Regions from separate parts of the Pseudomonas sp. FBCC-B545 genome, predicted to be linked through region 1. Evidence: riboswitches for the same ligand, from Rfam matches in the RefSeq annotation. Region 1 holds a riboswitch; the other holds the start of a gene.
What was found. Region 1 has a riboswitch for cobalamin ahead of cobO (cob(I)yrinic acid a,c-diamide adenosyltransferase). Riboswitches for the same ligand answer to the same signal wherever they lie in the genome.
Positions count from the first base shown of each region.

Region 1 (4,379 bases):
GATCGTGATGCGTGCCCAGGACGTCAGCGAGCAGAACCTGCAAACCGGTGATCTGCTGTTCTTCGCCACAGGTGGTGGTTCGCGGGTCAGCCATGCAGGGATTTATGTCGGGGAAGGGCGCTTTGTGCATGCGCCGCAAACCGGCGGTACGGTGAAGCTCGATACGCTATCCAAAGCGTATTGGCAGAATGCCTATCTGAGCGCAAAGCGAGTGCTGCCCGGGAATCTGGCACGCAACCCTTAAGTCGTACATAGATCCAAATGTGGGAGGGGGCTTGCTCCCGATAGCGGTGTAACCGTCAGCACATACTCAGCTGACAGGCCGCTATCGGGAGCAAGTCGAATCGTCGCACCGCCCCTCCCACATTGTTTTTGTGGTGTTTTTGAGATGGGTTACTTGGCTGCCGAAACCCGCCAAACCTTATTCCCCACATCATCGGCCACCAACAAATCCCCCTGCTGATCAATCACCACGCCGACCGGCCGACCCATGGCTTTCTCATCGCTGTTGAGAAACCCCGTCAGCACATCCACCGGCTGTCCTTTTGGCTGGCCCCCTTCAAACGGCACGAAAATCACCTTGTAGCCACTGTGCGGCTTGCGATTCCATGAGCCATGCTGACCGATAAACGCGCCGTTGCTGAACTGCGCGGGCAGTTTATTGCCCTCGGCGAATGTCAGCCCCAGTGAGGCGGTATGAGGGCCTACCGCGTAGTCCGGTGCGATGGCCTTGGCGACCTGATCAGGGTTTTGCGGCGTGACACGCACATCCACATGCTGGCCGTAATAGCTGAAGGGCCAGCCATAAAACCCGCCATCCTTGACTGAGGTGATGTAGTCGGGCACCAGGTCACTGCCGATTTCATCGCGTTCATTGACTGCCGTCCACAGCTTGCCACTCTGCGGTTCCCAGGCCATGCCGTTAGGGTTGCGCAGCCCGGAGGCGAAAATGCGGTGCTTGCCGGTGGCGCGGTCGACTTCCCAGATCGCGGCGCGTCCCTGCTCTGCCTCCAGGCCGTTTTCGGCGACGTTGCTGTTGGAGCCGACGCTCACATACAGCTTGCTGCCATCCTTGCTGGCCACCACGTTTTTCGTCCAGTGGTGGTTCAAAGGCCCGCCCGGTAAGTCCACGACCCTAGTGCCCTGGGCTTTGATCGCGGTTTCGCCCGGCTGATAGGGGAAGCGCAGCAACTTATCCGAGTCCGCCACATACAGGTCGTTGCCGACCAGTGTCATGCCAAAGGGCGAATTGAGATTCTCCAGGAACACCGTGCGGGTTTCGGCCACACCATCGTGATCGGCATCGCGCAGCAACGTAATGCGGTTCGGGCTCGGCACGCCGGCACCGGCACGGCCCATGACTTTTTCCATTACCCAGCCACGCACCCCTTTGGAATCGTCCGGCTTGGGTGGTGCATTGGTCTCGGCCACCAGCACGTCGCCGTTGGGCAGCACGTAGAGCCAGCGCGGGTGATCCAGGCCCTCGGCGAACGCGGCAACCTGAGTGCCGGCAGCGGCGGTGGGTTTGGCGCCCTCCGGCCAGCCAATGGCCGGGGCGATATTGACGGTGGGGACCAGGGTCTTGTTCGGCTCCGGCAGCTTGGGCGCAGGCCCGGTGCCGTCGGAGACCTGCAAGGTAGAGCTTTCACCGCAGGCGGTGAGGCCACCGGCGAGCATGATCAGTAAGGCGAGTCGGGTTTTATGCATGGTTTTCTCCTTGATACCTGTAAGGGTAGAGAAGCAGGGTGTACGGATGGTTCAAGTACCAGGCCAGCTTTAATTGACGCTCCACCCCCAACCCACTAACCTTCGCGGCTTGTTCCAGGTGCTCTGTGGCGTGCGCGTCGGCAGAGTGAAACAGGGAAGCCGGTGAGTGAGCGCACTTGTACACAGTGTTGCCGCGATTCCGGCGCTGCCCCCGCAACGGTAAATGAGTCAAGACGGTGCTGTTTGCCACTGTATCGCCCGCGATATGGGAAGGCGCGCCCTCGGCTGCTTCGATAAGACGCGCCACTCATGAGTCCGGAGACCGGCCTTGAACATTCAACAGCATCACGGTGGGCGATGCTTGGCTGTCTGTTTTTTCTTTTTTCCTGCCCGCCGTTTTTTGTCCAGCCCCAACGGAGAGCTGCCATGACCGATTCCCCCGACCGCGACGAACGCCACTTGGCGCGCATGCTGCGCAAAAAAGCCGTGATCGACGAGCGCATCGCCAATTCACCGAATGAGTGCGGCCTGTTGCTGGTATTGACCGGCAATGGCAAAGGCAAGAGCAGCTCGGCCTTCGGCATGCTGGCCCGCGCCATGGGCCATGGCATGCAGTGCGGTGTGGTGCAGTTCATCAAAGGCCGCAACAGCACTGGCGAAGAGCTGTTCTTCCGACGCTTTCCCGAGCAGGTGCGCTTCCATGTGATGGGCGAAGGCTTCACTTGGGAAACCCAGGACCGCCAGCGCGACATTGCCGCCGCCGAGGCGGCCTGGGCCGTGTCCCGTGCGATGTTGCAAGACGCCTCTATCGGCCTGGTGGTGCTGGACGAGCTGAACATTGCCCTCAAGCACGGCTATCTGGACCTGGACCAGGTACTCAGCGACCTGCAATCGCGCCCGCCGATGCAGCATGTGGTGGTCACGGGCCGCGGCGCCAAGCCCGAACTGATTGAAATGGCCGACACCGTCACCGAAATGGGCATGCTCAAGCACGCGTTCCAGGCCGGTATCAAGGCCCAGAAAGGCGTCGAACTTTGAATCAGCCTCGTCATTGCCCGGCCGTATTGATCGCCGCTCCGGCGTCCGGCCAGGGCAAAACCACCGTCACCGCCGCGCTGGCGCGTTTGCATCGCAACCTGGGACGCAAGGTACGCGTGTTCAAATGCGGGCCGGACTTTCTCGACCCGATGATCCACGAGCGCGCCAGCGGTGCGCCGGTGTATCAACTGGACATGTGGATGGTCGGTGAGCAGGAAAGTCGCCGTCTGCTCTGGGAAGCGGCAGGGGAGGCCGACCTGATCCTGATTGAAGGCGTGATGGGCTTGTTCGACGGCACGCCCTCCAGCGCCGACCTGGCGCGGCACTTCGGCGTGCCGGTACTGGGCGTGATCGATGGCACCGCCATGGCCCAGACCTTTGGCGCCCTGGCCCTGGGCCTGGCACGTTATCAACCCGACCTGCCGTTTGCTGGCGTGCTGGCCAACCGCGTCGGTACTTTGCGTCATGCCCAGTTGCTCGAAGGCAGCCTCACCGAGGGCTTGCGCTGGTACGGCGCGTTGTCCCGAGAGACCGGCATCGAATTGCCCAGCCGCCACCTGGGCCTGGTGCAAGCCAGTGAATTGAATGACCTCGATGTGCGCCTGGACGCCGCCGCCCAGGCCTTGGGCAGCAGTTGTGAAGTGGCCCTGCCGCCGCCCGTGACCTTTGCCGCGCCCGCAGTGATCGAGGCCGAGCCGTTGCTCGCCGGCGTGCGCATCGCCGTGGCCCGTGACGAAGCCTTTGCCTTTACCTACGGCGCCAGCCTTGACCTGTTACGGGTGATGGGCGCTGAGCTGAGCTTTTTCTCACCGATCCATGATCGCCAATTGCCGGAAGCTGACAGTCTGTATCTGCCCGGCGGGTATCCGGAATTGCACCACCAGGCCCTGTCGGCCAATGTCCCGATGCTGGAGGCCATCCGTGCGCATCACGCCGCCGGTAAACCGCTGCTTGCTGAATGTGGCGGCATGCTCTACCTGCTCGATTCGCTCACCGATGTGCACGGTTCTCGTGCTGAACTGGTGGGCCTGCTACAGGGCGATGCGGTGATGCAAAAGAAACTTGCAGCCCTGGCTCTGCAAAGCGTCGAACTGCCGGAAGGTGTCCTGCGTGGCCACACCTACCACCATTCCCTGACCAACACCGAATGGGCGCCGATTGCCCGCGGCCTGAGCCCCAACGGTGGGCGCGGTGCCGAAGCGGTGTACCGCCAAGGGCGGATGACCGCGTCCTACGTGCACTTTTATTTCCCGTCCAATCCTGGCGCGGTGGCCGCGTTGTTCGCGCCAGACCTTGAGACCGTTATCGCAGGCAAGCCAGCTCCCACAGTTGACCGAGTTGAAACCCAATCCAATGTGGGAGGGGGCTTGCCCCCGATGAGGCCATGACTGACAACGCCTTCCCCGAAGCCGACCGCCAGGCCGTCTACCGCGCCATCGCCGAACGCCGCGACATGCGCCACTTCACCGGCGGCAGCGTCGCCCCGGAACTGTTGCACCGCCTGCTCCAGGCCGCGCACCAGGCACCCAGTGTAGGTCTGATGCAGCCATGGCGTTTTATCCGCATCAGCGACCGCCCGTTGCGCAGCCAGATCCAGCAGTTGGTGGAAGAAGAGCGCGTGCGCACCGCGCAGG
Region 1 covers NZ_CP101441.1:1,790,317-1,794,695, forward strand. The annotation lists gene NMB39_RS08350 (C40 family peptidase) at 1-244, shown strand, start outside; gene NMB39_RS08355 (PQQ-dependent sugar dehydrogenase) at 394-1,707, opposite strand; cobalamin riboswitch at 1,807-2,052, shown strand; gene cobO (cob(I)yrinic acid a,c-diamide adenosyltransferase) at 2,134-2,745, shown strand; gene NMB39_RS08365 (cobyrinic acid a,c-diamide synthase CobB) at 2,742-4,133, shown strand; gene bluB (5,6-dimethylbenzimidazole synthase) at 4,130-4,379, shown strand, end outside.

Region 2 (4,379 bases), 1.7 Mb from region 1:
TGGTTGGTGTGGCGGTTGTAACCCAGAACAGCTTGACCAGGTTCGCCCGATAGCCGCCTTACAAACGTCAAGGCGCCAATACCGGCGTTTTTCAACAAGACCGAAATGTCGATTTTGTCGGTGCCACTCTCAAAGTCCATGATCAGGTCAGGATTTTCCAACGTGGAATCGCTGGCGTGGTCATAAGCAAAGGTATCCGCCCCCCCTGCCCCCCTCAGCCAATCGGCGCCCGCTGCCCCCTTGAGCACATTGTCCGCATCGTTCCCGATGATCGCATCATGACCAGAACCGCCGATTGCGTTTTCAACCGTAACGCCTTTGGCAATAGAAACATTCCCCCGTAACCCTCCAACATCGGAATAGGATTCAGCGTTGAGGTTGACGGTCTGGTTTTGGCGATATCTGGAAAAATCCAATGTGTCGTTACCTCCACCGTCCCACACGCAGAATAATGCCGTATTCCTGGGATGATCGAGTTGATAATAGTCTCGACCCGAATTGGAGTTAAAACCGTAGGTGGTGTCTGAATTACGTGTTCTATAGTTGGCACCATATACCCGCTGGGCAGCAGCAATATCACCCATCAATGGTGCAGCAGAGTACCTTCCCTTAAGGTTCTGACCACTTAAGTTGGCATCGAAGTAGCTCATGACAGTATGGCCACGAGTATCCTGGGCATAGACGGCGTCGCGATAGTAACTGGGGTAGGTGGAATCGCCGCTATTGTCATAGTCCGCTGGATGCAAAAGCCCCAGTCCATGCCCTATTTCATGGGTAAGCGTATATCGGCCGTGATTGTTAAGTGCAGGCGCAGCATTCGTGCCAAAACGGGGATTCATGAGGACTTTACCGTCTCCACCTGGCAATTGGGCGAATGCAACCCGGGGCACCTCACTGTTGGAAAAAGCCAGGTGCCCTTCCCCACGGCCAGTACGCTCTTCGAAAGACACGTTCGCCACATCGGCCCAGGACTGCATGGACAGTCTGGCCTGGCTTTTCTGGGTGGCATTGAACGCAGTCTCCCCTTGTCCGTGGGTATCGAATGTATAGGAGACTTGCGTGACGCCATCACCATTGCTGTCATTCCATTTCCGGCCGTCCCGGGTGAGGTGCTGGGCGATCTGGTCCACGGTAAAAACCGGCTTATCAAGACCCGGTATTGGCCTCAAATGCGGGTCGAACTTACGCAACGTGGGATCGGAAGAGCTGTTTTGTTGAGCCTCTACGGACGGGTTATAGGAGCGTTGCACGCTGTTGGTTATCTGCACAATGGGCACCATCAATTTTGACTATTCAAGGGAGACAAAACCACAACCACGAGCATCAGTAGGGAGAAACGCAAAAAGCGTTCCCGGACAGCTTGCCCAACGATTCAACGCCTGCATCACTCTAAATAACCAAGCTACGAATGGAGCATTAGTTCACTGAACATACCGCCTCAACAACCTATTGAAAAGTAAGTAAAAGCCCGAACAACCCACTTACACCCATACAATATATTTTTATATTTCGGCAACAGAAAGAATAACCTTTCTTCCTTTTGAAACATGTAAAAGCTCATGTTCCGCTGCATTCGCTAACGACAAGTAAATAAAGATTGTGGACGCGTACAGGGCCACCTCTCTCGTTGCCTTGGCAGCGCATTCCGCCATTTGACGTAATCGCTCGCCGCATGCTCTCCTACACATCTTGTTTCGGGTGCCCTTCACAGGGTGAAACGGGAAACCGGTGCGCCATAGACCTATGGCAAGTCCGGTGCTGCCCCCGCAACGGTAAGCGAGCGAAGCGTCAAATCCACTGTGCTGTGCATGGGAAGGAGACGCTTATCAGGTGGAACTCTTCCAAGAGCCGCCCCTCGCAAGCCCGGAGACCGGCCCGAAAAAATCAGATAACAAACCCGCGGTGGGCGGGCGCTGTTCAAAACCCTGCGTGCCCTGGCTCGCGTGGTTTGCATGCGCTCGTTTCACCCTGACACCTGATAGGGACGCGCCATGTCGATCACCACCAGCACCTCGCACTCCGCCAGCAGCACTGCCACCTTGAGCCAACGCCTGACCGCCGCAATCGGTGCGTCGATCCTTGGCGCGTGCCTGGTGTATTTCGCCGGTTTCTCCCATATCGAGGCGGTGCACAACGCGGCCCACGATACCCGCCACAGCGCTGCGTTTCCGTGCCACTGAGAGCTGCCGACATGATCAAACGCATTGCCCGGACCGCAGGGTTCACCGGCTTGTTCGCCGCCCTGCTGCTGACCCTGCTGCAAAGCTTGTGGGTTGCACCGTTGATTTTGCAGGCGGAGACCTATGAAAAGCCGCCGGCAACCACCGAAGTCACCCATGAGCATGCCAGCGCCGCTGCGCACACCCACGACGCCGAAGCCTGGGAGCCGGAAGATGGCTGGCAGCGGGTGCTCTCCACCACCGGTGGCAACCTGGTGGTTGCCGTTGGATTTGCACTGATGCTCGCCGGCCTGTACACCCTGCGTGCACCGACCCGCACCGGCCATGGCTTGCTGTGGGGCCTGGCGGGTTACGCGACCTTCGTGCTGGCGCCCACCCTGGGCCTGCCACCGGAATTGCCGGGTACGGCAGCGGCTGACCTGGCGCTGCGCCAGAGCTGGTGGATCGGCACCGCCGCCGCTACCGCCGCCGGTATTGCGCTAATCGTGTTCGGCCGCAACTGGCTGTTGAAAGTGCTGGGCGTGGCGATCCTTGCCGTGCCCCACGTAATCGGCGCACCGCAGCCGCAGGTGCACTCGATGCTGGCCCCGGAGGCTCTCGAGGCACAATTCCAGATTGCCTCGCAATTGACCAACGTGGCGTTCTGGCTGGCCCTTGGCCTGATCAGCGCCTGGTTATTCCGCCGCCACCGCGACGATCGATACTCGGCATGATCCTGGTGGTCGGCCTGGGGTGCCAGCGCGGTTGTGATGTTCACGCCCTTCTGGACCTGTTTGACGCCGCCCTCGCCGAGCGCGGCATTGAACGCCAGCGTATCACCGCCCTGGCCAGCCTTGATCGCAAGCAGGATGAGCCCGGTTTATTGGCCCTCGCTCACCAGCTGGGCCTACCGCTACAGTGCTTCAATGCCGAACAACTGGCCGGTTATGAACAGCGCTTGAGCCATAAGTCAGCGGTCGCTTTTGCCCATGTCGGCTGTTATGGCGTGGCCGAAAGCGCTGCCCTGGCCATGGCCGAACACCTCTCTGGCAACCCTGCCCGTCTGCTGATTACCCGCAGGAAAACCAACCAGGCCACCTTTGCATTAGCCTGCGCCGGTTAAAATCCCGATAATTGCCGTTATCGATCATGAATAATCTTCATGCTCACCCGTTTTCAACAGGAATTTCCCATGACCGTCTACTTCATCGGCGCAGGCCCCGGCGACCCGGAACTGATCACCGTCAAGGGCCAGCGGCTGATCCGCAGTTGCCCGGTGATCATCTACGCCGGCTCGCTGGTGCCCGCGGCGGTGCTGGAGGGCCATCAGGCGCAACAGCTGGTCAACAGCGCCGAACTGCACCTGGAGCAGATCATCGACTTGATCAAGACCGCCCATGGACAAGGCCAGGATGTGGCACGCGTGCACTCCGGCGACCCAAGCCTGTATGGGGCGATTGGCGAGCAGATCCGTCACTTGCGTGAGCTGGGCATTCCCTTCCAGATCATTCCCGGGGTCACGGCCATAGCCGCTTGCGCGGCGCTGCTGGAAACCGAGCTGACCCTGCCGGACATTGCCCAGAGCGTGATCCTGACCCGCTATGCCGATAAAACCAGCATGCCTGCCGGCGAGAATTTCGACAGCCTGGCCCGGCACGGCACGACCATGGCGATTCACCTGGGGGTCAATCATCTGGAGAAGATCGTCGCCGAGTTACTGCCGCACTATGGCGCCGATTGCCCGATAGCCGTGGTACACCGTGCAACCTGGCCGGATCAGGATTGGGCGGTGGGCACCTTGGCGGATATTGCCGAAAAGGTCGCGGCCAAGGGGTTCCGGCGTACGGCGTTGATTGTGGTGGGCCGGGTGCTGGCCAATGACACTTTCAGCGAGTCGTCACTGTATCGGGCGGGACATGCGCACCTGTACAGACCTTGATTTTTTACTTCACAAAATCAAACCAACCCGTTGATTTAAATGAATAAACATAGAACAGAATGTGGGAGGGGGCTTGCCCCCGATGGCGGCCTTAGAGCCGACCGGGGTCTTGGTTTTAGACCGAGTACATATCCATTGTTTAGGTAACGGCGACTATTGGTTCCGCTCTTACAGCGGGTCACTTTTGAAAAGAGCCCAAAAGTAACCAAAAGGCTCTTGCCCCACCACTCGGCACCTCGCCTAGGCTCGGTGTGCCCGTAATCCGACATGGATTTGGGGGG
Region 2 covers NZ_CP101441.1:3,498,841-3,503,219, forward strand. The annotation lists gene NMB39_RS16280 (M10 family metallopeptidase C-terminal domain-containing protein) at 1-1,268, opposite strand, end outside; cobalamin riboswitch at 1,680-1,893, shown strand; gene NMB39_RS16285 (CbtB domain-containing protein) at 1,992-2,180, shown strand; gene NMB39_RS16290 (CbtA family protein) at 2,192-2,893, shown strand; gene NMB39_RS16295 (cobalamin biosynthesis protein) at 2,890-3,282, shown strand; gene cobM (precorrin-4 C(11)-methyltransferase) at 3,352-4,098, shown strand.
Region 2: linked by a shared signal. The riboswitch ahead of NMB39_RS16285 (CbtB domain-containing protein) and the one ahead of cobO (cob(I)yrinic acid a,c-diamide adenosyltransferase) in region 1 are both predicted to bind cobalamin.